4 regions of the Paenibacillus sp. SRL342 genome follow, and region 2 is predicted to be linked to each of the others. Evidence: riboswitches for the same ligand, from Rfam matches in the RefSeq annotation. Region 2 holds a riboswitch; each other region holds the start of a gene.

Region 1 (7,945 bases), 3.2 Mb from region 2:
TCGAGTTCCTTGAAAAACAATATCTGCTGCAACCGTTCCAGGTTGGCATCTGAATATAATCGATACCCGGCAGAAGTCACTTCGTCCGGGGTTAATAGTCCGATCTCATCATAGTGATGCAGTGTGCGCACACTGATCGAGGCAAGCTCGGCAACTTCCTTTACTTTCATGGCCATGTGTGAAACCTCCTTACAACACCGATTGTACAGTGTCACGTTACGTGAGAGTCAACCGTTGAAAATGAAAAACAAGATGCGAGCATGGAAGCTGCATCTTGATCATGGATTGATGACTGGATGTGACTGGGTTATTGTAACATTCAGTCACTGTAGGGGAGCGGCTGTGCTTCTATGTCGAAGACATGGGTTGCTGCCGCGCCGCGGGGGTGTTTTGAGGCTCCTCTGTTATGGAGAGGAGAGCGAGCGGTTATGGCTGCAACATTTATTCGGTGCAGCCCACGGGGCTGGCAGTGCAGGGAGAGCAAGGCTACGCCTGCATCCCGCGCACTGCCGCAGCGAATTGCGCAGCCGCTGCGCGCACATCGGCCGCGCCCGCGATGGCGGAGATGACGGCTATGCCGTCGGCTCCAGCCGCCATCACGGCGGCCGTGGTATCGGGCGTAATGCCGCCGATACCCACAATCGGAACTGCGATGCCTGCGGCGCGCAGTTCCGCCACCCCTGCGGGGCCCAGCACAGCGTGGGCATCCGCTTTGGAGCGCGTCGGGTACATGGGCCCGACGCCAAGGTAGTCGGCGCCCGCCTGCACCGCACGGCGCGCCTCATCCACGGAGTGGGCGGATACGCCAAGCATCCGCCCATCTCCAATGCGGGCGCGTACCAGCGCCGCGTCCGCATCTTCTTGGCCGACATGCACGCCGTCGGCCTCCACCGCTACAGCCAGCTCCACATCATCGTTCACGATGAACGGGACCCCGTGCTGGCTGCACACCTCGCGAAGCTGCATCGCAAGCGGGATGCGAGCTTCGCCAACCAGGGCGCCAGTTCCCTTTTCACGGAACTGGAATAGCGTGATGCCGCCAGCAATGGCCTGGCGCAGCACTTCCACCGGGTCTTGCGTCGTATTGACGCTGCCCATCACCAAATACACCTGCATCGCGCGTCGCACCGCTTCTGCATCCCACGGGCGCATCACTTCTCACCCCGCTGTCTGCGCTGATACGCAAAATGATTCGTCGGCCCATGTCCGGCCCCAATCCCCAGCTCATCTTCGATGGCTACCTGAATGAATGCTCGCGCGGTCGTAACGGCAGCCAGAACAGGTGAACCCTTGGCTAACTCTGCGGTGATCGCAGCAGAGTATGTGCATCCTGTTCCGTGTGTATGACGTGTTACCACACGAACATTCTCCAGATAATGAAAAGACTGCCCATCGTAGAGCACATCCACGATCATGCCACTTCCTTCATCATGACCACCTTTGACCAAAGCATACGTTGAACCCATCTGTACAATCTGTCTTGCGGCTTCTTCTCGCTGACTCAGATTCGTGATAGACATTCCGGTAAGCAGTTCCGCTTCCGGTATATTAGGTGTTGTGATCAGGGCATGGGGCAACAGATCCGTAACCAACGCCTGTACAGCTTCCTGCTGGAGAAGGGGGGCGCCACCTTTGGCTACCATCACAGGGTCGATGACCAGATTCGACCAACGGTATTGCTGCCATTTCTCAGCCACTAGACGAATAATCTCGGCACTATATAACATGCCGGTCTTTGTTGCGGTTGGTTGAAAGTCTTCGCCGGTCGAGTCCAATTGCTGGGCAATACCATCGTAAGGGATGGGAAAAACGCCCTGCACACCTGTTGTATTTTGGGCAGCAATAGCCGTGATAACGGTCATGCCGTATGCGCCAAGCTCCTGGAATGTTTTCAAATCAGCCTGAATGCCTGCGCCGCCCCCGTTATCAGAGCCTGCAATGGTTAGCGCTTGAGCAATGCTCATACTGCACCTCCACGGATCTGACGGATCTGTGCGCGTTCTGCCAAGAGGTCTGGTGTTACTTGTGCCAGTTGATTCAACAATTCAATCTGGAAGCTGCCCGGCCCCTGATGAGCTGTCCGCTCTGCCGCCAGTTCAGCTGCTACACCATAAAACGCGAGCGCTTCAACAACACTGCCTAGAAGATCGGCTCCTGATTCCGCTATGGCTGTAAAAGCACCAATCACTGAACTGAGCAGACAGCCAGCACCCGTGACCTGAGTGAGCAGGGCATGACCATTACTCGTGAGGAATATGGATTGTCCATCAGTAATGATATCTTCTTTTCCGGTAATGACCACGACACAGCCAAGTTTATGCGCTGCCCGCTCCGCAATGCCGATTCGGTCGCCCTCACCTGATCCTGCGTCCACACCTTTAATACTCCAACTCTCACCGATGACATTGGCGACCTCTGCCACATTGCCGCGCAGTACCGTGAGACGAAGTTCACGAATGAGCATCTGCACGGTTTCTGTACGATAGGCGGTTGCACCTGCACCGACGGGATCAAGCACCACAGGCACGTCATGCGCATTAGCCGATTGGCCTGCAAGACGGATCGCCTGAACGACTTTGTCATCGAGAGTACCAATGTTGAGTACCACGGCACCTGACATCTTGGCGACATCAGCGACCTCTTCATGAGCATAGGCCATAAAAGGGGACGCACCGAGTGCAAGCAGACCATTGGCTGTGAAGGGAGCCACGACAAGGTTGGTGATATTGTGTACCAGCGGATTTTGCGTACGAACACGTTCCAGATAAGACATATAATTTCCTCCTTGTTTTGTATGCTTTCCTGAATCCTTTGACCAAAAAGCTGTAAACGGTTGTTTATTCGGATATAGCGTATCTCAGATTCGTTAGGACTCGCTCCATGCTCTATTCCAGAGATATTAAGGCGCATATAGCTTTGCTTTCTTCCCCTTTGCGTTCAGTCACTTTTCCTTCATTCACCTTGCACTCCTTTATTTACTCTCCTTGCAGATTAATAAAAGCATCCTCGGCTTTCACCGATTCAGGAATCAAATCCTTTTCAACGAGCCATGCACGTACATTCTCCCACGACTCCGTTTCCTGCCGTCCAAACGGTTGACCTTCCTCATTCATAAGTGGCATTAAAATAGCCAGGCTTTTGGTTTCGATCTCCGGGTCAAGCGGAGACGTTTCATTCTCATGAGCGAGCAGAATATTCAAGGCTTCTTCTGGATGCTCCGTTACATATTTTTGTCCTTCCTGGATCGCTTTGACGAACCGGGTAAGCTGATCTTTTTTCGCTTCAATGCCAGCCTCACTCGCAGTCAGGACCAATTCATAATAATCAGGCACACCATAATCGACGGGGTTAATCGATTTCATGGCATGTCCTTCTTTCTCCAAAATCAATTGTTCATGGTTAATAAAACCACCCATAATTGCATCGGCCTGTCCGGAAGCCAGCGAAGGAATCAGATCGAACCCAACGTCAACCAGATTCATGTTGTCGGGATTGCCACCATCGTGGCTGATCATCGTACGAACCATCGCTTCATACAGCGGAATCGAAGAATAACCGACAGTTTTTCCTTCAAGATCTTTGGGTGAGCTCACGTTGCCATTTGCTTCGGTTAACAGATGTACAAGTGGATGCCGAACAACAGCAGCAATGGATCGTACAGGAATGTTCTCGCCACGCGCGAGCAAAATTTGGGGCTGGTAGCTTAGAGCCAGATCAATTTTCCCGGCAGCAACAAGTTTGAGTGAATCATTGGTATCCGCAGGCATCTGAATTTCGACATCCAGACCCTGGTCTGCGAAGTACCCTTTTTCCTGAGCCACATAGATGAAGGAGTGTACTGCATTCGGGTACCAGTCGAGCATGATGGACAGTTTATCTTTGGCGTCTGATGCTGGTTCGGTTGCAGACTTGTCTGTTTGTTGTGCATGGGTTGCAGAATCTGTTGTTGGTGCGTTTTTGCCGGTATTTGTGGTGCTGCATCCGCTAACAAACAGCAAAAGGCTAATGAGCATGATGGGAAGCAGGGAGTATATACCTTTGTTATTCATAAATGAAGTTCCTCAATTCATCGTTTTGATTTGTATTTACATCTAATTCCTGTCTAAGTATTATCCAACTTTTCTTTTGCCTCCATGTCCATGCCGCCGTATGCTAAACCGTTTCTCTAGCCAGGCAATCAGTACAAACAAAACGATCCCCAGCAGGGATAACAGCACAATAGATGCAAACATCGCATCCGTGTTCATGTTGCTGGACATACGACGGCTGAAGTATCCGAGACCTTTGCTGCCACCAAGCCATTCCCCAATCGTTGCACCAACCACGCAGTACACCACAGACATCTTTAGCCCCGAGAAAAAAGAGGGAAGTGCCAGCGGAACCTGGAGTTTGCAGAAAATATCCCACTTGCTGGCGCCCATGGTGAGCAGCAGTTCACGCTGCTCCGGATCGCCTTGGCGGAGTCCATCGTAGGTACTGACCACAATGGGGAAGAATGCGATTAAGAACACCACCGCGACTTTGCTCCACAACGTGTAACCAAACCACAAGATAAATACGGGAGACAAGGCAATCAGCGGAATGGTCTGACTGATCACGATGAAGGGATACAAGGCCTTTTCAATCGACCGGTTCATATGCATGCCTGTTGCCAGCGTAATTCCAGTCACTATGGACAAGACAAAACCAACAACAACCTCCATAAAGGTAGCAGGCAGATGGATGGTCAACAGCAGACGACGATGCTCAACCAGTGAACCTATGATGGCTGTGGGTGCAGGAATGATGAAAGAGGGCACCCATCCCATACGCACAATCACTTCCCAGACCGCCAGTAATAAGAACATGAGAACAATAAACAAACCATATTGGGAAAACGACCTCGAGAGCCACTTAAAACACCACGTCCAGACGCTAACCTCAGCTCTATCGCTTTGCATGTAATTGTTCCTCCAGTTGTTGTCTCATCTGCACGAGAGCCGGTTGGTAGATCATGTCCGAATGCCTTGGGCGTGGTAAAGGAACCATCATCTCCCGCAACTGCTGACCTTGCCCTCCTGGAGTTAACAGAATGATACGGTCACTTAACAGCAGGGCTTCCTCAATGTCATGTGTAATAAACAGTACGGTTTGGCCAAAGCCCTCCCACAGCTCCAGCAACCAGCGATGCATTTCTCGTTTGGTTAAGGCGTCGAGTGCACCGAAGGGTTCATCCAGCAACATGAGCTGCCCGCCTGTAAGCAAGGTACGAAGCAATGCCACCCGCTGCCGCATGCCGCCGGATAACTCATCTGGATAGGCCTGTTCATAACCCGACAGGCCGAACCTTGCCAACCCAGCTAGAATGTTGGCCCGTAACTTGTCCTTGTCCTGTCGGCCTGGTGCCAACTCGGCAGGCAGCATGCAGTTCTCCATGACGGTTCGCCAGGATAACAGCAGATCTTTCTGCGGCATATAAGCGACTCGTCCGAGCCGTTGTCCTTGCGGTACATCAGCTATATCGATGGTGCCAACGGTTGGCTCATGCAAGCCTGCGAGTAGCTTGAAGAGCGTGCTTTTACCTGATCCGCTGGAGCCGATGAGCGAGACAAATTCTCCTTGTTGAACCTGAAGCGACACATTGGAGAGCACGGGGGAATCCTTTTTTTCGGGAAAAGCAAAGCTTATGTTGTGAATGGTTACATGGTTATTCATCTGATCCTCACCCCCTTGATGTCAGACTGCTGGAATAACAACCACATCTTGCACTCTGCCAAAAGAAACAAAAAAGACCCACCCATTTCCGGAGAAATGAGTGGGTCTGTAAGTTAGATCCGCAGTTTATCTTCACATATACATGATAAAATTCCGCTTACTAAAAGGCCGCTCCACTTCCCTCCGCTGGTATGATCCAGATCAGGTTCAAAGGGTCCGAATAGTCATATTCGTCTCAGCCGTAAGGCTCCCCTAGTGCAAAAGTTCAAGATATGCAGTTATGTGTTCAGCATATATCACTCGAACATGAACTGTAAAGAGGCAGCTTGATGGAATTCTTGAGATGAATTTGGAGTCAGACCTGAACAACTGAACAATTTACCTTGGCTCATGAACCCGATATAATAGGGATGGCGCATATTGGCCGGATCACAAATGCAGGTGGGATTGCTCCCTCCGAAGCAGAATGGGGACCCGAGTTGAAAACGTTCAAAAAAGTATATATTGAGATCACAAGTATCTGCAATCTGGCATGCAGCTTCTGTCCGCAGACACAACGTGCCAAAGGATTCATTGACCCTGAAGTCTTCAACAATATACTGGAACAAGTTAAACCACACACCAATCATATTTATCTACATGTCAAAGGCGAACCCTTGTTGCATCCCAAAATAGATCTGCTGCTTGATTCCGCACATGAGAAGGGACTCAAGGTGAACATTACAACGAATGGTACGCTGCTGCCCAAGACTCAGCATAAATTGCTTGGCAAACCGGCGCTGCGACAGATGAACTTCTCTCTGCACAGCTTCGATGGGCATGAAGGTTCAACTGACCGTGACGGATACCTGAGCAACATTCTGTCTTTTGTACACGAAGCGGTGAAGCACAATGTCATCATCTCATTCCGGCTGTGGAATCTGACGCAGGATAACTTCACGAATGCTCAGATGAATCGAAATCGGGAGACCCTTGAAGTGCTGGAACGTGAGTTCAATCTGGACTTCCGCATTGAGGAGAAAGTGGTTCCAGGCAGCGGGGTCAAAATTGCCCCAAATGTATACCTGAATCAAGACCATGAGTTCCAGTGGCCAAGCCTGGATGCACCTGAAGATGACGGCAAAGGCTTCTGCCATGCATTACGTGGTCAGGCAGCTGTGCTTGTCGATGGAACGGTGGTTCCATGCTGTCTTGATGGTGAGGGTGTCATTAACCTTGGTAATGTGCACGAGAAGTCATTCTCGGAGATTATTGAGGGTGAGCGAGCGAACAATCTGGTATATGGCTTCTCCAAACGTGAAGCTGTGGAAGAGTTGTGTCGAAAGTGCGGTTATCGTCAGAGATTCGGAGCCTAGAATATATAAATTTACTTCAAAATGAACCTACCGAAAATATTTGTTTCGGTAGGTTCATTTTGTCTTTATTGCGAAATCATGTAGATAATAAGAATTGAAATCAATTCAGGATAACAACTTTTTTGTAAAATCATAGTCTATTAATCTTGTTTTTATGAATATGCATGGTATTATTATCCTATTGATTAGGAGGTGTATTAGTTCTAAAGATTCATATATTAGTGGATTTACCTACCAGAAGCCAACTGAGGAGTGTGTTTTAGTTTTGAATTCAAAATGGAAAAAGTTTAATCACAAACTATCGTTAATGCTTTCTACGTCGCTGATTGTTTCTATGTTATCTATCAATTTATCTGTATCGGCAGAAGTGGCTACATCTAAAACTTCTTTTACTGACATTGATAATTCGTATGCCAAAACGGAAATAACCAAATTAGTAGAACAAGGAATACTCACAGGATTTACTGATGGGACATTTAAACCTTCCGATTCGGTAACACGAGCCCAATTAGCAAAAATTATGGTCGGAGCGCTTAATTTAAAGCCGGATAATGTGGGAGCAAGTCAATTCACAGATGTAAAGGAAGATCAATGGTATACCGGATATGTAGGTGCACTTGTCAAATCTGGAATTGCTCAAGGTACCTCCAAAGATAGTTTTTCACCTAATAAAAATGTGACAAGAGAAGAGTTGGCTGTATTTTTTGTTAGAGCCTTTGGTTGGGATCATCAAAATGTAACGAGTCAAACATCCAAGCCTCAACTCTCAGATTTGGATCAAGTATCTAACTGGGCGAAAGATTCTGTGTCACTTGCCTATCAATCTGGTTTTATCAAAGGTTTAGTTCAAAAAGATGGAACAGTAAAATTTAATCCATCGGGCATAGCAGATCGAC
Region 2 (7,945 bases):
AATTACTTTTCACGTGCAACACATGTTAGTGTAGAGTTCTCACGACTTGCCTTTGATCTGAAAGCATTCACATACAATCGTCTCAAAGTTATTGGTAAATACCAATATCCTGATAATGCCCCGCCAACCTTCAAGAAGTTCTACAGGAACAGATATAGAACCTTTAAGGTCGCAGGTGTATATCTCTTTCCGTTCAGAGATGTAAAAACGGTTAACAACCTATGCTTTCAGCAGACGTTAAATCCGTATACATCAGAAGGAAGAAAGAGACTTCATAGGGATTTAAAGACGGATATTAGATATGAACTAATTAAACTAATGCAGTCAAACATACCAAACCGTAGCATTGAATACCTGGATAACAGACTGAGTAGATATAGTATGCAGGGTGGCAAATGCGAGATATCTGGCATTTTACTAACTGCTGATTACGTGCATTGCCATCATCTTTTGCCAATCCATTTAGGTGGGACAGACGATTTTAGCAATCTACGTATTCTACACAAAGATATCCATAAACTTGTTCATGCTACAAAATCAGAGACGATTGTCAAACTCATGTCGCCGTTTGGATTTTCAGACTCTACGATTCAGAAAATCAACCTGTACCGAAAAATGAGTAACTTGGAACCTATTGTAATAAAAATCTAAAAAGATGGAGCGCCGTGTGCGATGAAAGTCGCACGCACGGTGTGGAGAAGGGGAAAAGGCGGTGATTATATCAAATCCTTACCTATTTCTATTGAGCTGTCCATTGTATTCGTGCTGATCTTCTTCCCGCTCTTCTGGATCATCTCACTCCATACCCAAGATGCCGAAGAGGCTCAATATCTTGGTCAACGATACAGATCTGCACTTCAAACCGCAGTTATGGATGCAGGTGCGGTGATGCATCAGAATGAGAAACAAAATGATGAAGCAGGTTATGATTCAACCAAGTTTGTTAAAGCGGACAAGGAGCTCGCCTTGTTGACATTTACGCAGACGATGGCTTTGAATATGGGGATTCAGAATGATCCCGTTGCTATTCGAAACATGTTTAATTACATTCCTGCCGTGGTTATTCTGGATTATGATGGCTATTATATGTTGTCCACAGAAACAGAGATGACGGGTAACCTTGAAGGTTCTTTCAGGCAAGTATGGAGCCCCAAGAAACCTTATACATATTCAGATTCTAATGGTAACAGTATTAACTTTACACTGGACGACTACGTATATGCCTATGACGCAAACGCAGGGAAATGGATTGAGGGATTTCAAAAAGAACTGGCTTCAACCACACAGATTCCTTTACTTCAGAATACCAGCGTATTTGAGCAAGTTAGACAAAGCCAGATTGTGACTGCTGTGCAGGATGATCTGGCTGATGTGATTAACCGCCATAATGAGTTTGCCAGAAAGAACGGTATTTCCTATACGTTTACGATGCCCCTGATTGCGCAGGAAGATTGGTACAACTCCATTAACGATACAGGGATTATGGCCTTTATCCAAGGTATAGGTGTGGGTGACCAGAAAATCAACAATTACGCAATTGGTGGAGGCAGACTTGTGAAGAAAACGGCCATCGTAGGTGGGGTAGATCCTTTAACGGGTATCAAGTACTACTATCCCTCCACATGTGGTAATGGTTACCGTGCTGAAGAGGTATTCACAGACGCAAGACAAGCAGCTGCACAAGGCTATTTCGAATATAAATGCTCTAATCGGTAGGGAGCCTGTATGACAAAATCATGGAAGAGGTTCCTGAGCTGTTTACATTACTTTCAGAAAAGACGGGACTTGTGCTAGAATAGGGTTTCGGAACAATCACAAAAGTAATGTCTAATAGATAGGAGCTACCTCATCTTATGAGTTTATTGTCAGTAGAGAACGTGAGTCACAATTTTGGAGATCGCACGTTATTTAAAAATGTATCGTTTCGTTTACTTGCCGGAGAGCGCGTAGGACTTGTTGGTGCCAATGGTGTGGGTAAATCCACATTAATGAACATCCTTACCGGTAAATTGCTTAAAGATAGTGGAAAAGTGGAATGGACACCTAAGGTTCGTTATGGATATCTGGATCAGCATACAAAGCTTACGCCAGGCAAAACCATTCGTGACGTTCTTAAGGATGCATTCCTTCCGTTGCTTGAATTGGAAAAAGAAATGATGAATATTACGGACCAGATGGCAGATGCAGATCCAGATAAGTTGGAGCAGTTGCTGGAAGAGATGGGCGATATTCAGGAACAACTGGAACAGGGCGACTTTTATCTGATTGACGTAAAAGTGGAAGAGATGGCCAATGGTCTTGGTTTGTCCGCAATTGGTCTTGATCGAGATGTCGCAGCTCTAAGTGGTGGACAACGTACCAAGGTGCTTCTTGCCAAGCTTCTGCTCGAGAAACCTACAGCACTTTTGCTGGATGAGCCGACCAACTATCTGGACGTAGAGCATATTGAATGGCTGTCACGTTACCTGAAGGACTACCCTCACGCGTTTCTCTTAATCTCCCATGACACGGAATTCATGAATGAAGTCGTAAATGTCATTTATCATTTGGAATTTGCCAAATTAACGAGATATGCAGCGAACTATAACAAGTTCCTTGAGATGGCTGATATGAATAAAGCCCAGCATATTGATGCATACGAGAAGCAGCAAGAGTACATCAAGAAGCAGGAAGATTTCATTCAGCGTAACAAGGCACGTGCTTCAACATCAGGTCGAGCGAAGAGCCGGGAGAAGCAGCTGGACAGAATTGAACGTATTGATCGCCCAGATGAAGCGGCCAAACCAACGTTTAAATTCAAGGATGCCCGTGCGAGCAGCAAAACGGTCTTTGAGGGTATTGATTTTGAAATTGGATATACGTATCCTTTGCTGCCCAAAATGACGATGACAATTGAACGTGGTGAAAAAATTGCCATCGTAGGTTGTAATGGTGTGGGTAAATCGACACTGCTGAAAACTATTCTGGGCAAAATATCTCCACTGAGTGGAAAGACCTTCTTGGGAGATTATCTCGAAACGGCCTATTTTGAACAGGAAGTTCGTGCTGGAAATATCACGCCGATTGAGGATGTTTGGAATGAGTTTTCACATTTGACCCAGAATGAGGTCCGGGGTCATCTCGCACGCTGTGGGTTGAAAAATGAGCACATTACCCGTCCGCTTAACATGCTGAGTGGTGGAGAGCAAGCCAAGGTTCGTTTATGCAAACTCTTGATGCGTGAAAGCAACTGGATTTTATTCGATGAGCCGACAAACCATCTCGATGTCACAGCCAAAGCGGAGTTGCAGCGTGCTTTGCAAGAATTCAAGGGAACGGTGTTACTGGTATCTCATGAACCTGATTTCTACGAGGGTTGGGTCACCAAAACATGGAATGTAGAAGAATGGTCTGAGACAAACTAGGGCGATTCAAGACAATGTTTAACAGAAATGACGGTGACAAAAAAAACCGTCTATGGTAACATAGGCTACAACTTCATATGAACACTAGGGGGGCCGCACGATGCGGCTGAGATGGAAGAATGCGATTCCGGACCCTTTGCACCTGATCTGGATCATACCAGCGTAGGGAAGTGGCGAGCGCGTTTCAGTGAATGACGTGAGCAAACGGCAATTCAAAGGATTTCAACCGTCTGCTTAACGAATTGAAACATGCAGTTGCGTGTATAACGTTATGGCTATAGGGTCTATAGCTTTATTGCACGAAATGAACTGTATGTATCAGTCAGTCATCTGGTTCTATAATAATACGCAGCCACTCCCCTACGGGAGTGGCTTTTTTGTGTTTTCATAGCATTCACGTCTGGAAGGAGATGAACAGTACGGTAATTTCTCATGAACATGTTCAAGAATCATTTGAATTGCATGTTGTATCTACGGGTACAGGGGATCAAGCATCTTTTGTAAAAGCTGCAAAGGACGTTTGGCCTTTGGTGGACTATATTCACATACGAGAAAAACAACTCACATTGCAAGACAAGATCGGTTGGGCTGAAAGTCTGCGTAACGTTGGTGTTCCATCTTGTCGCATCGTTATCAATGGCTCAGAACTGCCACCACAGAATGACATCTATGGCGGTGTACACTGGGGGCAAGATGTGATACGTAACTACAACCCTGCTGTTATAAGCAATGTGCAGCGACTTCGTCTGGGTGTATCTGTTCATTCACTCGATGAGGCAAAAATCGCTGAAGAACGGGGAGCCGATTACCTATTCTTCGGGCATGTCTTCTCAACCAACAGTAAGCCTGATCTTGAACCAAGAGGATTATATGCTCTGGCTGAAGTGTGCTCCGGTGTCTCCATTCCTGTCATGGCGATCGGTGGCATCGAACCGGGAAACATTCACGCTATTCGCTCTGCAGGCGCTCAGGGAGTTGCTGTGATCTCGAATGTCTGGGCGAGCGATTCCCCGGATCAGGCGGCTGCATCGTTAAGGCAGGCTATCGTTGGCGTTGGTACAGAAAGTTTGAGCCGCTAATCAAGGAGATGAGCTGATGAAGAAGATCATTACTGATAGACCGGATAAGGTTCATGCAGAAACGATTATTGTAGGCGGAGGGGTTGTTGGTTGTGCCATTGCATATGAACTTGCTTCCCGTGGACAGGATGTGCTGTTGCTGGAGCGTTCGGCGATTGCAGGAGGCACTTCTTGCGCAGCAGCTGGAATGCTGGCGGCCGACAGTGAGGATTTTGCTCATCCTTTGATGGCTAAGCTTGCCAGGCAGAGTAGACAGTTACTTACCGAGCAACAGATGCTAATGGCTACACTCAGTGAGGTAGAGACTGGTCTGCAACGCCAGGGATTCCTAACTCCTTTTCGTTCATACAGTGAATTAAGTAGTTATAAGGACAATCGGAAGTCTGCGTTGTCTACTTCTGCTGATGAGGTGTGGTGGGATCGTTCCATTGTGCAGCAGGAGGCATCATGGCTTAACAGAGATACGTATGGAGCCTATTACAGACCTTACGAGAGTGAAATTCTCCCACTCCACCTAACGAAGGCATACGCCGAATCCGCTCAAGCAATGGGAGCACGGGTTATGGAGGACATACAGGATATACGTGTGCAAGCAAACGAACACGGTGTGCAGGGAATCACCACATCGATCGGTGAGATGAGATGCAAACATGTCATTATAGCGGCTGGATTACAGAGTGAAGAGTTGATGAGACATGTGAATCTGAGCTTGCCTGTGTGGTCGGTAAAAGGTGAAATAGCCGCCGTTCAGTTCTCAGAAGAACATGCAGGGTACAGACCTGACAGAACGGTGTATGCAGAGGATATCTATATTGTTCCCAAAGCCAATGGCGAAGTTTGGCTCGGGGCAACCAGTCTGCCAGGAAGAGCGGATTTGAACGTTTCTGTACAGGGTGTTCAGAAGCTGCTAACAGCGGCTACCCACTGGGTGCCGGGGATGAAAGAAGCACAATTTATACGAGCGTGGGCAGGCGTAAGACCGGCAACACCCGATGGGCTGCCTTATATAGGTGCTTGCAAGAGTATACCCGGGCTGTTCGCCGCCTTTGGGCATTACCGCAACGGTATCTTGCTTAGTGCGATAACAGGCAGGCTTATCGCGGAGTTGGTCGCTGGCAAAAGCTCAGAAGAACTCGGAATTGAGGCGCTGAGCCCTGAGCGATTGAACAGAAAGGGAGTGGTGCAGTGAATATCATCGTTAATGGTCAACGGATGGAGATTGAAGACAGATTGAATCGTGTGGATAAATTGCTCCAATCTTTTGACCTGCAAGTTAAGACTGTAGTTGTTGAGCTGAACAGGCATATCTTAACGCGTGAACACCATGAGTCAACAACATTAAGAGAAGGCGATCGAATTGAGATTGTACATTTTGTAGGAGGCGGTTGATGATGTTGAACATTGGTAAATATACGTTTGAGTCCAGATTGTTGCTCGGAACAGGCAAGTTTTCGGATCTGGAAGTGCAAAGTCAGGCTGTGGAAGCATCTGAAACGGAAGTTTTAACCTTTGCTGTTCGTCGTCTGAATCTGGAGGAACGCAACCAGAAGCATTTCCTGGATACGTTGGATCTGGACAAATACACTCTTCTTCCGAATACGGCTGGGGCTTCCACTGCGGAAGAGGCGGTGCGAATTGCCGAGCTTGCGCGGGCTTCAGGACTTTGTGATATGATAAAAGTCGAAGTCATAGGAGATGGAATGACGTTACTCCCAGATCCGATTGAAACGTACAATGCTTGCGAAATTTTGCTTGAAAAGGGCTTCACGGTATTGCCTTATATTTCGGATGATGTCATTCTGGCCAAAAGGCTGCAATTGCTTGGCGTACATGCTGTAATGCCTGGCGCTTCTCCCATCGGAGCTGGCAGAGGCATCATCAATCCCTATAACCTTGAGATCATCATTGAGCAGGCCGTTGTACCTGTGATTGTGGATGCAGGGTTGCGCTCCCCAAAAGATGCTGCTTATGCGATGGAACTTGGTGCAGATGGCGTATTGTTAAATACAGCCGTATCCGGATCAGGGGATCCAGTGAGCATGGCTAAAGCGATGCGATTGGGGGTAGAAGCGGGTAGATTGGCATATGAGGCAGGCATGATTCCCGTAAAGCGTTATGCAGCAGCCAGTAGTCCGGTGGAAGGAATGGTTCATACATGACAGATCAAGTAACATCTTTCGAGCAGGCCGATCGTTATTCCAGACAGGAACGGTACGCGCCACTTGGTAAGGAAGGCCAGGCCAGATTAAAGGGCAGCAGAGTTTTAATTGTAGGCGCTGGCGCACTTGGAACAGGAATTGCAGAAACGTTAGTTCGTTCAGGAGTCGGACACTTAACGATTGTGGATCGTGATTATGTGGAGTGGAGTAACCTGCAGCGGCAGCAATTATATGTAGAACAGGACGCGCTTGAGCGGATACCGAAGGCAATGGCGGCGGAAAAACGTTTATCTGCCATTAATTCCACGGTTCATGTGGAAGGGAAAGTGTTGGACGTCAGAGTAGATGAGTTGGAAGAACTCGTTCAGCATACAGACTTGATCATGGATGCAACGGATAACTTTGATACCCGACTACTTATTAATGATATGGCACAGAAGCACGGTATTCCCTGGATTTATGGTGGATGCGTAGGTAGTTATGGTATTACCTATACGTTTATGCCCGGAGATACGCCATGTTTAAATTGTTTGCTGGGTGAAGTCCCTCTGGGTGGAGATACCTGTGATACGTCTGGCATCATACCTCAAGCCGTACAGATGGTAACGGCGAATCAGACCGCAGAAGCGATGAAGTTACTTAGTGGCAATGCAAATGCATTGAGACGTAAGTTATTGTCATTTGACGTGTGGAGGAACGAATACATATCCATCAATGTGGATGGTGCGAAAAAGCAAGACTGTCCTTCCTGCGGTACTTCGGCAACGTATCCATATCTTTCTGCGTCCAATCTGGAGAAAACAGATGTGTTGTGTGGCAGGGATACCGTTCAGATCCGACCTGCAAGGCGCATGAATCTGGATCTTCAACATACAGCGGAACGTCTGGATAGACTTCAAGAAGGAAAAGTGGAATCCAATCCGTTTCTGGTTTCTTTTACAACAGGAGTCCATAGAATGGTTATTTTCCAAGATGGACGTGTCCTCGTACACGGAACAAAAGACACAGCTGAAGCGCGTACGCTCGTCCATCGCTACTTTGGTTAAAGCAAGAAAGAAGCAAAGTCTGTTCCCTTAAGGGAATGGACTTTTTCATTTTACGGCATGCTATCTGTACCAACCATTGCTGCGAGCAGTGGGGATAGAGACAGGCCGGGTGAAAAAGAGTGAAAACAGCCATTTTGCTGATTGGAGCAGGAGAGCAGGTCAGCCTTATTCAGGATGTTTTATGTAGCGAAGGGTATGAGGTGCAACGAATGGAGTGGTCCGAACTAAACCAATCCGTCGAGCCTTCGTTGCTGCAT
Region 3 (7,945 bases), 3.4 Mb from region 2:
TGGATGCTTCCTGGCCCTGACGTATGCAGCGCATTTTCCAGAAAAAGTGATGGCTCCGAATCCGTTTCACGCAAGATACCAGGTTGGCCAAGCGTATCCAATACGCCCAGAAAATACTCCGATTCGCGGATAAAATGCAGAATAAGTACTTTGACAAGCGGAACAGCTTGCACAGCAGCACTTTGTTCCAGAAGAACATACAGCTGTTTGATGAACTCTCTCGATTGCTGTCGAGCTGCCAACACAAGTTGATCGATACAACGAACGATGTAGGGAGCAGGCGGATGGGTTCCAGGCAATAGTTGTTTTAAAAGCTGATTGGCTACTCGCTCACTGTTTGCAAAGGTAACCTCCCATTCCTCCAGTAGCTTGACGTATGGGGGCTCCAGATCAGGAACCAGGGCACGAATGACGAGTGTATGTTCTTTCTCCTGCTCTTTCCAGAAACGGATTTCCTCCAATGTCCGCAGAGGCAGCAGGTGACCATATCCATACCAGTTCATCTATATTGAACCTCCTTCAGATGAAATTCATTGCATGCAGACCGTCTGTTCATGCGTCCCAAGAGTATATTCCGCGAGCCTGTTGTCCTATGAGGGCAAAAAAAAAAGAGCCCCTGAGGGCTCTGGAAAAATTCGGATGATTGAAATTTGGTTATTCTCCACTATTCGTGTTCTGTACATCGTCACTGCTTGTTTTCGTTACATGACTCAGGAAAGTTGAGACACGGCGTAGATATTCCTTCGGATGCTCCCGGAAGATCAACTCATGATGCGCGTCCTGGACAATCCATTCATCGGAGTACGGATTGGTCTGGTTGGCGGCGAGTTGCTCCGCAATTGGATAAGGCGCCTTCTCGTCCTCTGTGCCATGGATGAAGAAAATCGGGAACGGATAATCTTCCTTTTTCACTTCCTGGTATGGAATCTGTTGTAATCCGGTACCATTCAGAACAGGGAATAACAGATTCATGATCTCGAGTGTAGGCTGACGCGGGAGATCGATCTGGTTATGAATGTTGTGGTACAGCGTATCCGGCTCAAGCAGGAACGTACTGTCCAGAATCATCGCATCCACTTCCTGGGTAATCAGTCCGGTTTGAAGCGCCGTACCGGCACCCATGGAGAAACCCCAGACAACCAGTTCCTGCGCACCTCGCTGCTTGGCGAACTGGATGGCACCCAGCAATTGCTGTGACTCAGCTTTGCCACCTGTGGCTACAGCTTTGTTCACCTGTGAGGCGAAGCCATAATCGAACATGACCACGTTGAACCCAAGTTGATGGGCATAGTGTGCCAGGTCATACATGGGTACCCATGTTTCTTCACGATTGGCACCATAGCCGTGACTGAAAATAATTGTTTTGCTTGCAGCATTGTCAGCAGGTATATACCATCCCTGCATCGTCCGGCTGTCATCTGCTGCCGGGAACGTGATGTCTTCGTACTTCATGTTCTTGGCCTGCATTGGATTGGAGAAGACCGGCGCTACAGTAGGATTGGATAATACCCATGCGATGTAACCATGCAGTGCAATAAAACAAAACAGTAGAAAAAATACAACGGAGAGCAGCAACGCTACGATAATATGTTTGAACCGAATCAGCCTCGGTGATAGGGAAGAGGGCAGATCGGACACTTTTGTTTGCAGCGGGGCTTCGCTCTGGGATGTTGGATACATGAATGCCCCTCCTTTGAAGTTCAGTTGAAGATAACAACGACATGTAAAGAGAATTGCGTCGATTTCAGAGCCTGCTTCAGAGCGATATCTTAATGTAATATATCTTTATCGTATGTTCCAATATAGTCAAAGTCAATTGATTGAGGGCATTTGTTACGCAATTGTTATATAGTTCTTAAGATATATGGGTAACATTACCTTAGTGTGTAAATTACAGGGGATTAAGTCTTATAAAAAGGAAAAATTTGCACGTTGGCCTATTTCGATTTTGGCTCTTTTTGGTTTACAGATGAGACCGTTTCTCATATAATTTATGTAACCAAGTTTCATGTGATGAAACATGAGGAGGGCATTATGCCATGGAAGATCGCAAGTTAACCGTCCGGGCTGTGGAACGGGCGCTGGATATATTATTATGTTTTACCACACGCAGTGATCTGGGACTCACCGAAATTGCCAGCCAGATCGGCCTGCACAAAAGTACAGTGCACCGTTTGATGGCTACGCTGGAGGATCGAGGGTTCGTGATCCGCGATGCAGCAACAGAGAAGTACCGACTTGGCATCCGAATCTGGGAGCTGTCAGCTCATATGTCCCGCAGTGATGATCCCGCTATTCTGCTGCTGCCTGCGATGGAGCGACTGAGGGATCGATTGGGGGAGACCGTGAGTCTGTACCTGCGTGATGGCAGTGAACGGATTCGGATTCAGGCTGTGCAAAGTGATCAGGCGATTCGCCGAGTTGCTCCCGTTGGTGTTAGACTGCCGCTGTCTGTGGGCGCTTCCAGCAAAGTCCTGATGGCGTTTGCCACGGACGAGGATCGTGAAGAATTGATGAATGGTCCTGAATGGCCGGTATTTATCGATCCAGCGGTGTATTTGGCGCAAATGGTAGACATTCGGGATAACGGATATGCGACGAGTTATGAGGAACGTGAGCCGGGAGCTGCCGCGGTATCGGTACCGATTATGGATCGCAGAGGCAATATTGCAGCCGCACTCTCGGTCTCAGGGCCTGTCAGCCGACTCTCACAGGAGACATTGCATGAATACGCACCTGTGCTAAAGGAAGCTGCTACGCAGATGGGGCTCATGTTATCCTGATGTTGAGGTAAGGTTTTTCTCCAATTGAGTTGGTGTTCTGGAATATAAAGGTTGTTTTTATGTTCCGGTTGCGCTACTCTGTTATGGACGGCCCAGCGGGGCCAGCATCATTGAATATGAACTGCGGCATGTGTATGCCGCAACTTGTTAACGTTACTGGGGGAGTCCGAACTGTCCGGACTGAGACGGAATCGCATGAGATTCCGGACCCTTTGCACCTGATCTGGATCATACCAGCGTAGGGAAGTAATCGGCGATATGACCACAACCACCACATGATGTGACCCTTGTAGGGCTCCGTTAAGGAGCCGCATAAAGGTGCATTATTGGTGATGGACATTAAAAGTCGGTTCCTTCGGGGACCGGCTTTTTTATATACAGTGAACAGGCGATATAGCGCGGATTCTATGGGCCTCTTTTTCAATAACCTGCGAAAGTGGGCTTGGATGAATAGAGAATGCACCATAGATCCATGATCTGTGGCAGCCTCCGTCTGTTGTTAACTGTACATGAAAACTGTCTCCCCTGGTCTGGAGTAGGATCGCTCTTTTCTTCTCTGCATTGCGCATGATTTGGGACAGGTACGTAAGTGAGCTAATGATGATGCCAACCCAAAACCAAGCGAACGAACAATGAGGAGGAGACAAGCGACATGAGTGCAGGAAATCAAACGGGACAACAAGCGATGGAACAGGAACATAACGGTCAGCAGGTGGAAAAGGAAACAAGCGCGGCCGGACGGGTTCAGCCCTTTCCGGGCAGCCGCAAAGTCTACATTCAGGGCTCACGGCCGGACATTGCTGTACCGGAGCGTGAGATAGCCCTTCATGACACGAATACTCCCCAAGGGGTGGAGCATAACGAACCGCTGCGTGTCTACGATACGAGCGGCCCCATGACCGATCCCGCATTTCATGCGGATATCCGTGCAGGTCTGCCATCCCTGCGCACCCGTTGGATCACAGAGCGTGGCGATGTCGAAGCTTATCAGGGCCGTACGGTTAAACCGGAGGATAACGGACTGAAGCCCGGAGGGAAGAGAGCCGGCGCCGAAGAGTATCCCGGATTACGTGGCAAACCCTTGCGGGCACAGCCAGAGCGCTGTGTGACTCAGATGCACTACGCGAGACAGGGAGTCATTACGGCAGAGATGGAATTCGCCGCCATTCGTGAAGGCGTGGAGCCGGAATTTGTACGGCAGGAGCTGGCGAGTGGACGGGCCATCCTGCCGTCTAACATCAATCACCCGGAGAGTGAGCCGATGTTGATCGGTCGTCATTTTCATGTGAAGATCAATGCCAACATTGGCAACTCTGCTGTATCTTCTTCCATCGAGGAAGAGGTCGAGAAGATGACCTGGGCGGTACGCTGGGGATCGGATACCGTAATGGATCTGTCCACAGGCAAAAACATTCATACCACCCGGGAATGGATTATCCGCAATTCACCTGTGCCGATTGGTACGGTACCGCTGTATCAGGCGCTGGAGAAGGTGAATGGCGAAGCGGAAGCGCTGACCTGGGAGTTGTACCGTGACACACTCATTGAGCAGGCAGAGCAGGGCGTGGACTACTTTACGATTCATGCAGGTGTACTGTTGCGATATATCCCGATGACGGCCAAGCGGATGACAGGCATTGTGTCTCGCGGTGGGTCCATTATGGTAGCATGGTGCCTTGCGCATCATCAGGAGAATTTTTTGTACACTCATTTTGAAGAAATCTGCGAGATTATGAAAAGGTATGATGTAGCGTTTTCGCTGGGAGATGGACTCCGTCCAGGCAGTATCTACGATGCCAATGACGAAGCTCAGATGGCGGAACTGGCTACGCTTGGGGAACTGACGCAGATCGCGTGGAAGCATGATGTGCAGGTGATGATCGAAGGTCCAGGGCATGTGCCGATGCATAAGATCAAGGAGAATGTGGACTTGCAGATGGAGATCTGTAAAGAAGCACCGTTCTATACGCTGGGGCCGCTGACGACCGACATTGCCCCGGGTTACGATCACATCACATCCGCCATTGGTGCGGCCATGATTGGCTGGTTTGGCACGTCCATGCTCTGTTATGTTACGCCAAAAGAACATTTGGGCCTGCCCAACAAGGATGATGTGCGGGAAGGGGTCATCGCCTACAAGATCGCAGCTCATGCCGCCGATCTGGCTAAAGGCCATCCGCGTGCTCAGCGCCGCGATGACGCATTGTCCAAGGCACGTTTCGAGTTCCGCTGGCGTGACCAGTTTAACCTGTCACTGGACCCTGAACGTGCGCTGTCCTACCATGATGAGACACTGCCAGCAGAAGGAGCCAAAGAAGCTCATTTCTGCTCGATGTGCGGACCGAAGTTCTGTAGCATGCGCATCACGCAGGACATTCGGGCCTTTGCCGCGGATAAAGGATTGTCCGAGAATGAGGCTGTAGCTGCCGGGATGCAGGAAAAGGCCGAGGAATATCGGACACGTTCCTAGGCGCTGATACAGCGCAAGCTGGGCAGTCTGAAATAGAGATAAAGCCGTTTCTCTCTGTCATTGCAGAGAAGAACGGCTTTTTTTAGTGTTATGTCATGTATGTATTCTTAACCGTACTCAGCCTTTATCAGAATTAGCTTTGTGACTGTGTGTGGTCCATATTTTATACAGAATTCCTGCGATAACGAATAAAAGAGCGTCACCGAGTTTTGGTGCTCCTCCGTATAGAGATGCGGAACAGGAGAAACCTACTATAAACAGTAAAACAATATAGAGGAAACGCATATTAGTTCACCTCGTTAATTTGTGGTGTTACTAAGTAAGTGAGTTCATAGTTGCAGAGTTCAGATACAACCTGTTACTTCACCAAATCCGCTACTACTCTCGAGCCACACCCAAATTCTCCTCCAAATACGCCGCAAGCAATGCCAGCGGACTATGGATCGGAATACGGCGATCTATTGTAACCTGTGCAGCTGCGGGAGCCATAGAGAGTTGGGCTGCCACTACCGCTTTACCCGGATACTGCTCAGCAATCTGCTGTAATCCTTCACGTACCGCTTCGAGATATCCTTGCTGATCTCCACGCATAATCAACTCAAATGTCCCAGGGATGCACACCGCATCCGTCTGAGATGTCTTGGCAACGTGTAGTTGCCCATTCTCATCCTCTTGCTGTAATGCCTGATTCATCCGTGCCATCGTTCCTTCAATAGTTGCCGGGTTGGTGAATGCGATTATGTAATTTCCCGGCACTCGCCGTATCTCCTGCAATAACGGATGATCTATGCCGATCACAGGCACAGGGACCTGTGAGGCTTCCTGCTCCAGTACTGTCGCAAACAGGGTGCAGGTGACCAGAATGGCATCGGCATGACACTCAGCGATCCATCGGAGCGTCTGGGCTACCTTCTCGTGAATGACAACCTCGGAAAAGTCAGCATCATGTTTAAGACGGTCCAGACCTGGATCGACGTAATGGACCAATTCAACTTCATAAGGAGCAAGCGTCTCTTCAATTAAGGCGATGTTGGAATAATGAGCGTGAAAACAACCAATGGTGATCATGTGCTAAGTCCCCTTTTACAGTTCGTATATGTCATGGATCTTGTAGATATTTAAACCATTATAGAAACACACCTGAGAACTGTACAGTTGTTTGTTACTCAACGCCAATAACCGCCCTTCCGCCAAACTGCGGAAAGACGGTTGATAACCGTACTAATTGGTTCTGGTGTCCATTTTATCGAAGGGAAGGAGAAGCGCTCTTCTTCGCCATTTTTTGCTGCAGAATTTCATGAAAGGATAGACCTTGAGTGTTCTCATTCTCCTTTTTAGGAGCAGTGGTCGCCGTGTTGCGCGGATATTGGTGGTGGTACGGGATCATTTGCTGAATAGGCATGCGGATCATCTTGGTTCCTCCTTTAATGCATTTTTTTAAATTATGTATTTCGACTGGTTATGTTGCCAGCTGCACATATAGGTACATATGACTTGTTAGACGAAATAAATGATTTTAGAATATAAATCCAATTGGATTGTAGTGATTTTACCCGGTTTTAAGGAGATGTAAACGGTTTTAGGAAAATTCAGGAGTAAAGAACCTGATATGAGAGGTTTGATATGGGAGGATCGAATCGGTTGTTATGTGAATAGTCCCAATTTTAAGGAAGTCAATGGTACCCGCTTATGAGGCATATTGTCTGGTTAAATGATGCAAAGCATGCTAACTAACTTGGTACCATGGTCGGGTTGTTTAGGTGGTTATGTAGTTCCGGATATAACAAAAAGACTGCCGAGCGAACCCGGCAGCTTGCGTAATATGAAGAAGGATGCGAGGAAACTTTGATCCTGTCTGAGGTGGCATTGTGTTGGTTTTATCTATTTTGATGAACAGCGATGTATATATCTACTTGTACACTTTCGGGATTCAGGCTGCGTTCATCATACAATTCAAAATCCCCGGTGAACGTACGATCGCTTTGTTTGTCCCATGCCCACACGGCTCCCCAGGCTTCGCCAACAACCTCTGCCATCGGTCCTTTTCTGGAAGTGAATACGGCGTAAGTTGCAGGAGGGAGTAAAATGTCGTCCAATCCTTCAGGCAATGATTCGTTCGGACTGACCTCATGCCCTACCAGTATGGTGTATTCACCGGTTATGCCATCAGTGTAATCCGTGTAACAGCCATAGCGGGCGGCTTCAGGTGCGGGGAGGTGCTCTGAGGCAAAATAATTGTTCCAGAGTCCCTGAATACAGCCTTTGCCACTGATCTCAATGGCGTTGGTTGTGCGGGCGGATACGCCAGCAAGACGTTTGCCTGGGAGCGTGACATAACGAACGGGCTGGGCAGAGAACGAATGATCTGTTGTTACCTGACCAGGGTTAGCAGAACCAGTAGTAGAGTTTTCCACAAGAGATTGAGCATGTTGATCCGTTGTATTCGTGCGCCAACGTTTCAAAAAAGGAAGCTGGTTACGCAGCATCGAACGAGCGGATTCCTCGTCCATGCCCTCGTCCTTCAGAATGGCAGTGCACATCTCGGTCATGCCTTCCAGTGACATACCTGGCTGCTCGAACTGACCTTCTTTGTAACAATAAATACAGTACTCACGGGTTGTGCTTCCATCTGCTTCCGTTCCGAATTGGGCAGGGGTTGTGAGCGGCATGCCGCAGCTTTGACATACAGTGA
Region 4 (7,945 bases), 3.6 Mb from region 2:
GAATGCTAAGTAATGTGCTTGCCATGAGAGATCACGGCTCCTTTCGTGATATATAAAATGAACTAATGACTGTTACACTTACCACTTCGATGACAGAATAACCTTCCAATCGCTGTTATCCCCAGATTTTTTTGATTCCCTTTCTCTAAAGGGAAAATCCGGTGATAGCGTATGCTTCCGATGAAGCTTTCTTTCAGAAAGCTTTTAGGCGACCGCTTCGCTTTTTCACGTTATTTCTGTCCTCTCCGTCCTCGTGTAAATATTAAGTTCGTTTTATATGAGAAATTTTATTGGGGTAAAAACTCGTTTGTATATGCCTTGCTCACATCGATCTGTTCATCCAGCAGTTTTTTGCTAAACATCCAGTCAGTGTAGTTTTGCCACACTTCCTGTTTTTGTTCTCCCCAGCGCGGGGCGTCATCTGTGTACTTTGGACTAAGCCATTTCTGGCTTGCCAGCACCAATTCCTTATCCAGATCCGGTACAGCCTTGATCAGAATGTTGGCTGCGTCTTCGGGATGATCAATTGCGTATTGATACCCTTCGGAGGTGGCTTTCAGGAATGCTTTCACCAACTCAGGGTCGTTTTGGATCGTTTGCTCGTTGGTTACGAGGACAGGCGTGTAGTAATCCAATGCTTCTGAATAATCCTTCACATATAACATGTTGATCGGTTCCCCGCGCAGTTCGGCTTCAATGCCTGTCCAGGCGTAGAAAATCCACGCAAAATCAATGTCCCGTTTCACTGCGGTGAAAAAGTCAGCGTCACCCATGTTAATGTTTTTCACTTTCGATACATCGGCTCCGTCGCCTTCCATAATGGATTGCATCACGGCTTCTTCCACAGGGGAACCCCAACCGCCATAGGTTTTACCCTCAAAATCTTTCGGTGATTTGATATTCCGATTCGCCGGAGCGGCGAACCCGGATGTATTATGCTGAATAACTGCTGCAATGGAGACGAGAGGAACACCCTGTGTGCGGGCTTGAGTTACACTCTCCTGATAACTTACGCCAAACGGTACTTCATTGGAGGCAACCATCGTATCTGCGCCACCGGCACCTGGTTGTACAATCTCCACGTTCAAGCCTTCGGCCTTGTAAAAACCTTGATCTACAGCTGCATACAGGCCGGTATGATTCGTATTTGGTGTCCAGTCGAGCACCACTTTAATATCTTTCAGGGCGGCAGTGTCACCTTCGTTGCTGCTTTCCGTATTTGTGTTGCCGTTCTGCCCAGCTGGGGCAGCTTCTTTGCCACCACATGCGGCTACAGTCACCATAAGCACGCATAAGAGCAACAATCCCATCGTTTTACGCCATTTCATTTGTGGTTCTCTCCTTCGGTATGTCCGGCCGATTGGCACGGGGTACTCCTTGGCTTCATATCCAATCATCTTGCATAAATCGACAGATTTATACCAGTTGAGATCTGGATAACGTCACTTTTTTTAGCTCTCTGGCTATATAAAAGAACATTAAAAAAGCGCCCCGTATTCCGGGACGCGTGCAGGCGTTAGAGAGGTGGCGTTCAGCCATAGGGCTGTGCCATTTCGATATACTCCGATTCCTACGCTGGCATGATCCAGATCAGGTCTAAGGGTTAGTATCTTGGTGGGATACACTCTCAGCCGGCCAATTCCGACTCCCCTGGGAAACTATGAAGTTACGGGCATTACTAGGTGTAATTATAGGCCAGCGGGTGGAACGTGTCCAGTCAGGAACTGGATGGGGACACGTATGAACTTATCAAACAGGCCGTTATACATATGTATATCAGCCTGTTTAGATGTGTTATTTTCAATAATTATCGTGGCGAATCATATAAGGAAATCTGGCTGAGTGCAAAAGCATCGGATAGTGGGCCATAGCCTCAGTGCTGAGGATCTGGAAGGTTTTCAACAAAAACTTGGATCAAATCCGATGTTTGATATCTCGTCGCATCAGGGCTGCTTTCCCTATTTCAGTGATCAGCTCTTGATCGATTGACCTTGACCGGAGACGCTTGCTTCATTTAAACAACATAATTTAGATACAAAAGGAGATAGTACTGCTATACAAATAATTACTTTTTACATAAAAATGGGGGCGTACTGAATGATCCTTAAAACCATATTCGCAATTATTCTGTCCTATTGTGTCTACGTTTTTTTCACAGCTTACCTTTTATTTTTGGTTCCGTCTCCATCTACTATTGAAAATACGGATATGCAAAAATTGTTAACCGCAGGAAGTACGACAGATCGCGTACTGCTCTTGGAGGACGGCTTTCAATCCGGTCAGGTGAGAATCCAGACCATTCGAGAGGCAAAAACAAGCATCGACCTGGCTTATTACTCCATCCAAAAAGGAAAAACATCTCAACTCTTTTTTGCTGCTTTATTCGATGCAGCTGATCGGGGTGTTCATGTTCGAATCATTTTAGACGGGATTTTTCACAACATGCGCGGAGAATTGCGTGATATTCCTAATGCCATTGCAGCTCACCCCAATGTGGAGTTAAGGTATTATGAACCACTCAACATAGTTATGCCATGGACATGGCATAACCGTCTGCATGACAAGATCTTTCTTGTCGACAACACATATGGCATCATTGGCGGCCAAAATATTGGTGATAGATACATGGCATTGCAACCCAAAAAAGACTATGTATTCGATCGGGATGTCCTTGTTTACAATCCAAACCATAATACGAACAGCACAGTTGTTGAAATGAAAAAATATATAGATCTGTTATGGGAACATCCATTCACCAAACCAGAAAAACATGCCAAACGTCAACATCATGCAAAGGGGTTAAAAGAGCTGGCTCGGCTGGCTCAGTTATATAAAAAAGCTCGGGCTCAGAGCGATCCTTTTGTTAAAGTGTTGCCGAAGGAATGGGCTCAAGAGGCTCTTCGTTCCGACCACGTCGCTTTCATTCACAATCCAATCCAAAGGCTGTATAAAGACCCGATCATGTGGAGAGCATTTGTTCATTTCGCCAATCAAGCAAAGTCGAAGGTGTACCTTCAGACGCCATATGCCATTCCTACCAAGAAAATGAAGAAAGCCGTACATCTGTCGATGAATCCAAAAGCAGAATGGGTCATGGTAACCAATTCAATCCAGCAGACCCCTAACCCTTTGGCTTTCGCGGGATACTTAAGCTCTAAGAAACGGTTGCTTGATACCAATCTGGCCATTTATGAATACCAAGGCCCTTATTCCATACACGGCAAATCATTTGTCATGGATGATTACCTCAGCATGGTTGGTTCGTATAACCTTGATCCCAGATCCGCCTTTCTAAATACCGAATCTGCTGTGGTCATTTCTGGTTCTGCATTCGCCAACGAACTAACAGAAGCTATGGATATCAAACGTGCACATAGTACACGTGTGAATAATGGTGAGTATCCAGCAGAATCTACGAATCAGAAAGGCCCTGTTTTCAAACGAATGGCAATCACAGCTTTATCCAAACTGTCTTTTCTCTGGAGATTTCTGTTGTAGAGAAGAACCAGCTAATAGATATAGCTACTTTTACAAATTTTAATTTGGAAAAATCACAACTGTTCACAGAATGTTCACTTATGTGGAGGGTTTCCTCATCTCTATAATTACGAAGGTAAACAGAGAGGATGAGAGAATTGCCAACAAGCAAGAAGGAACAAATTATTTTCGGATTAATGATGTGTACAGGAATGGTTGTCGTCATGATGACATTCAATTTATGGCACAGTGGGTTACTCGGTAAGATGTCCCCGCTTGAGATACTGCTTCAATTCATATTATGTTTTGTCATCGCGTTTCTGGTGGAGTCTTTCATTGTTGGCCCTGTGGCGAGAAAGATTGCTTTTTCCTTGCCCTTTGACAAGTCCAACAAAATTCTGGGTGTGCTAGCCATGTCATTTTTTATGGTGATTGGCATGGTTCTGATCATGTCCTTGTATGGGATGGTTTCAGCATATCTCGCTGATCAATTAAGTGGGTCATCCGTATTCCGTACGTATCTCCATACCATTGCTCGTAACTTCAGCCTGGCGCTGCCATATCAATTGATCATTTTGGGACCCCTCGTCCGATATGTATTCGGTAAATTCATCAAAGGCAATGGCCCTGTAGTGCCTGTCGTTAACAAAAGTGTTTGATTCGGTTGGCCATAAGTATTTCCTGGGCAATCTTGTGCAAATGAATAGAGCGAATTCTTTCCCTTGATTTAAGGTGATCAGAGGCAAAGATAGGCTACCTTCCACCACAATTACAGCGCTAACGAATCGAGAACATCTTATTAGGCCAGTTTTTAGGGAACGAAAAATCTAACGAATCTCAGCGGCGTTATTATGCTAAAAAACTGCAACGAGACCTTGAATTTGAGATAATTATCTATAATAACGTGTGTTAGATTTGTTAGAACAAAGTAAAGCTACAAAAAAATGCCCACCGTCAAGTTATGACAGTAGACATTTCGATTTCTTTAATAGGTATTTCTAATCCTCAGGACTGGATCGACACATAACTGTTAAGTCGCAGAATTCGCTATATGTTTGTTCTGCCATTGATACGTGATTAAGCTAATGACAAGCAGGCCAACTGCAAAAATGGCAAGCATCCATGCAGACTGATTAACCGCCAGATGATCAAGACTCCATCCCGTAGTCAAAGGCAGAATGGCACCGCCAACTCCACCTGAGGCAATCAAAATACTGGGTGTGGATTCTTCTGTTCCGGGAAGCAGTTTACTGGCGAAGACAAGGGCAATGGAGAAAATGCCTGACATCGCAAGCCCAAGCAGCAAGATGATGAGAAATGCAGACCAGATTTGGTTTGTAAATGGAAATACCATTAACAAGAGAACAGATGCGAGACAACTATACAGGACATAGACGCGGTATTGGAATTTCTCTGCGATATATCCGGCGAAGAGTCGTCCCACAGACATGGCAATCCAGAAACAGGTGACACTAAGCGCTGCTCCGGCTTCCTTCATGTTCATTTTCTCAATCAGAATCGCTGGCATGAAGTTCGCAAGACTCATCTCTGTGCCAACATATAGGAAGAAGAACAGGACGAATAATACCAGAAGAGTCCTGTTAAGGCCACGATAGGTTGGACTGGATGTACTTGCAGATGGGGGATGCATCTCACCCGATGTCCCAGCAGTGTGGGCATGTACTGAACCGTTATTAGAACTACGTCGCTCCAGAAACTTATCGAGTTCACCGAATGATCCTTTTGCCCAGAAAACAAAGGTCAGCGCTGCGCAGATCGCAACAACGAGAAAGGAAAGGCGCCAGTACCCGGCAGCAATCAGACCACTGGCAATGAGCGGCATGACCATCGCTCCGATCCCGAATAACACTTCCAGTCGACTCATGGCAACGGCTGTATTGTCTTTGATTGCAGCGATGATAATGGTTCCAATAACAGCTTCAACCATTCCGAATCCAAAGCCGGCTGCGGGTGCGATGACGTACATCCAGCCCCATGGTGGCAGCAGCATGTAGGATAATTCTGCGATACAGAGAAGTGCTGTGGCGATTAACAGGCCTCCCCGTTTACCAAAGCGTCTGTTCAGCCATGGAGATAACAATACACCACCCAGGAATCCGGCAAATTGAGCAAAGATCAGCGTTCCGCCTTGGCTATAATCTTTGCCATAATGTTCAAGTGTAACCGGCAGAATGGAACCGAGCACAACGTGGGCAAGTCCAATCAGGAAATAGGACAGACATCCGATCCAAAGTAATTTTTTCATAAAGAACTCCTTCTACTTATATACATAAATTGAGGATCACAATAAAGCGCAATCTTGAAGACAAAGTCTATCATAACAGTACATGTTAAGTTGTGCCATGAATTCCTGATCGATACAGAAGGTTGCAATTAGGTCCGGCGTTCGTATATACTGAGACCAACAATTACAGATCGGACCATGCCGTTGAAGAGCATCCAACTCGGAGGCGTTTTCGCCAGGGGAGCGATATTTCCCAAGTTAACCGGAACCGCCCGTTATCGCGGACCAAGAGGCTGGAAGCAGGATATCCTGATTCAGCAAGTTGGGTGGCACCGCGAGCAGAGCGCTCCTCGTCCCAAGGGATGAGGGCGCTCTTTGTATTTTTACAGCCAAAGGAGACGGTGACCATGTTGGAAATGAAGTGGATTCGTGCACATGCAGAAGAGGTTCAGGCCGCAGCAGACGGGAAAAAAATCAAGATCAACATTCGCACATTGTTAGAGCGGGATGAAGAACGTAGAGCACTTTTGCAGGAAATTGAAGAAGGTCGCAGGTTGCGCAATACGTTATCTGCTGATATTGGCAAGCTAATGCAAGCGGGGAATAGGGAACAGGCCGAGGGTTTGCGCGCTCAGGTGAAACAGCTCAATGAACAGTTGGAACAGGTGGAAGCGAAGCTTGCCCCTGTGCAGGAGGAAGTAACCAAGCTGCAATGGCTGGTACCCAATATCGTATCCCCGGATACCCCCAATGGCTCGTCGGATGCAGATAATGTAGAACTGCGACGTGTGGGAGAGGTGCCAACGTTCGAGTATAACACCAAAGATCACGTGGAACTTGGGGAGTTGCATGATCTCATCGATATTCCTCGTGGAGTTAAGATTGGCGGTACACGAAGTTATGTATTAAAAGGTGCTGGCCTGTTATTACATCGGGCAGTACAGCAACTTGCGCTGGATCTGTTGCTGAAGCATGGGTTTACACCGATGGAGGTACCTCTGATGGTCAGGGAGGATGCACTGGTGAACACCGGATTCTTCCCAACCGGTCGAGATCAGGTCTATGAACTTGAAGGGGAGAACAAGTGGCTGGTGGGAACTTCTGAAGTGCCGCTGGTCTCGTATTATGCGGATGAGATTGTTGATGTTCAAGAGCCTGTGAAGCTGGCCGCGGTATCGACGTGTTTCCGCAGTGAAGTTGGCTCCGGCGGACGGGATGTACGCGGATTATACCGTGTGCACCAATTTGCCAAAGTTGAGCAGGTCATTCTCTGTGCTCCTGAGGCGGAAGAATCGGAACGCATGCTGCAAGAGATTACAGGACACGCCGAAGAATTGCTGCAATTACTGGAACTGCCGTATCGTGTTGTCGCTGTATGTACCGGAGATATGTCGCAGAAAACGTATAAACAATATGACATCGAGACCTGGATGCCAAGTCGCGGTGCATATGGAGAAACGCATTCGTCATCGAATCTGCATGATTTTCAGGCGCGCCGTTCGAATATTCGGTGCATGGATGCCGAAGGCAAGTTGGCCTATTGTCACACGCTCAATAATACGGCGGTAGCATCGCCGCGTATCCTGATACCGTTGCTTGAGAATCATCAGCAGGAGGATGGAAGCATTCACATTCCGGCAGCCCTGCGGCCCTATATGGGCGGTGCCGAGAGCTTGATTTTGCCAGAGCAGGATGAAGTGAAGTAGAGAGGTTAGGTAACGTTTTAGGAATTCAAAAAGGGGATGTTCCACACGTCATGTTGCATGTGACGATGGAACATCCCCTTTTAAACTGAAATAGAGTATTTAACGATCTGTTCTCCTAATAATTTGTACTTAATTTAACTGAGTGCTGGACCTAAGATATGGCTTACTTCTTTGATTAGAAATTTCTTCGTTTATGTAAGTAAGTAAAAATTATTTCTTAAATGCTAACGCAGCTTCCATTCACGCTCGTTAATGATTTCAATTTGTCCAGATTCAAGGGCTTTTTTGAAACGATTGCGGGCTGTTTTCATCAATAGAACCATTTCGTCTTCAGGACGAATCTTGGTGGATGTCGAAGTGACGATAGCTTTCATACGTTTACGGTTATTTTTAGGTGAAACCATATCAAGCAAATTCTTTTCGATCATACATATCCCACCCCATTTTTTAGTATTACGCGACCTTCCCATATTATACAATGAAAATCATGAATTGTTCCAAGATTCCCACTTATGTT

What was found. A riboswitch is a leader RNA that binds a small molecule or an ion and turns the genes downstream of it on or off. The one in region 2 is predicted to bind thiamine pyrophosphate.
Region 1: linked by a shared signal. The riboswitch ahead of AC4E8D_RS04620 (ABC transporter ATP-binding protein) and the one ahead of AC4E8D_RS18225 (thiamine phosphate synthase) in region 2 are both predicted to bind thiamine pyrophosphate.
Region 3: linked by a shared signal. The riboswitch ahead of thiC (phosphomethylpyrimidine synthase ThiC) and the one ahead of AC4E8D_RS18225 (thiamine phosphate synthase) in region 2 are both predicted to bind thiamine pyrophosphate.
Region 4: linked by a shared signal. The riboswitch ahead of AC4E8D_RS02395 (ABC transporter substrate-binding protein) and the one ahead of AC4E8D_RS18225 (thiamine phosphate synthase) in region 2 are both predicted to bind thiamine pyrophosphate.

What each region holds. Positions count from the first base shown of each region.
Region 1 covers NZ_OZ481790.1:1,009,772-1,017,716, forward strand. Annotated here, with positions in the region: gene AC4E8D_RS04590 (MerR family transcriptional regulator) at 1-176, opposite strand, end outside; gene thiE (thiamine phosphate synthase) at 487-1,152, opposite strand; gene thiD (bifunctional hydroxymethylpyrimidine kinase/phosphomethylpyrimidine kinase) at 1,152-1,964, opposite strand; partial or broken gene thiM (hydroxyethylthiazole kinase) at 1,961-2,782, opposite strand; gene AC4E8D_RS04610 (ABC transporter substrate-binding protein) at 2,976-4,049, opposite strand; gene AC4E8D_RS04615 (ABC transporter permease) at 4,110-4,940, opposite strand; gene AC4E8D_RS04620 (ABC transporter ATP-binding protein) at 4,927-5,694, opposite strand; TPP riboswitch at 5,856-5,958, opposite strand; gene AC4E8D_RS04625 (radical SAM/SPASM domain-containing protein) at 6,174-7,049, shown strand; gene AC4E8D_RS04630 (S-layer homology domain-containing protein) at 7,315-7,945, shown strand, end outside.
Region 2 covers NZ_OZ481790.1:4,161,591-4,169,535, reverse strand. Annotated here, with positions in the region: gene ltrA (group II intron reverse transcriptase/maturase) at 1-651, shown strand, start outside; gene AC4E8D_RS18235 (hypothetical protein) at 673-1,716, shown strand; gene AC4E8D_RS18230 (ABC-F family ATP-binding cassette domain-containing protein) at 1,854-3,404, shown strand; TPP riboswitch at 3,481-3,590, shown strand; gene AC4E8D_RS18225 (thiamine phosphate synthase) at 3,815-4,483, shown strand; gene thiO (glycine oxidase ThiO) at 4,500-5,672, shown strand; gene thiS (sulfur carrier protein ThiS) at 5,669-5,872, shown strand; gene AC4E8D_RS18210 (thiazole synthase) at 5,875-6,642, shown strand; gene AC4E8D_RS18205 (ThiF family adenylyltransferase) at 6,639-7,688, shown strand; gene AC4E8D_RS18200 (response regulator transcription factor) at 7,808-7,945, shown strand, end outside.
Region 3 covers NZ_OZ481790.1:779,615-787,559, forward strand. Annotated here, with positions in the region: gene AC4E8D_RS03635 (Fe-Mn family superoxide dismutase) at 1-503, opposite strand, end outside; gene AC4E8D_RS03640 (alpha/beta hydrolase) at 655-1,680, opposite strand; gene AC4E8D_RS03645 (IclR family transcriptional regulator) at 2,040-2,783, shown strand; TPP riboswitch at 2,932-3,045, shown strand; gene thiC (phosphomethylpyrimidine synthase ThiC) at 3,469-5,253, shown strand; gene AC4E8D_RS03655 (hypothetical protein) at 5,632-6,321, opposite strand; gene AC4E8D_RS03660 (hypothetical protein) at 6,497-6,664, opposite strand; gene AC4E8D_RS03665 (zinc ribbon domain-containing protein) at 7,131-7,945, opposite strand, start outside.
Region 4 covers NZ_OZ481790.1:495,366-503,310, forward strand. Annotated here, with positions in the region: gene AC4E8D_RS02390 (thiamine-binding protein) at 1-25, opposite strand, end outside; gene AC4E8D_RS02395 (ABC transporter substrate-binding protein) at 288-1,328, opposite strand; TPP riboswitch at 1,550-1,662, opposite strand; gene AC4E8D_RS02400 (phospholipase D-like domain-containing protein) at 2,209-3,498, shown strand; gene AC4E8D_RS02405 (DUF2798 domain-containing protein) at 3,627-4,136, shown strand; gene AC4E8D_RS02410 (MFS transporter) at 4,508-5,743, opposite strand; gene serS (serine--tRNA ligase) at 6,130-7,428, shown strand; gene AC4E8D_RS02420 (hypothetical protein) at 7,653-7,856, opposite strand.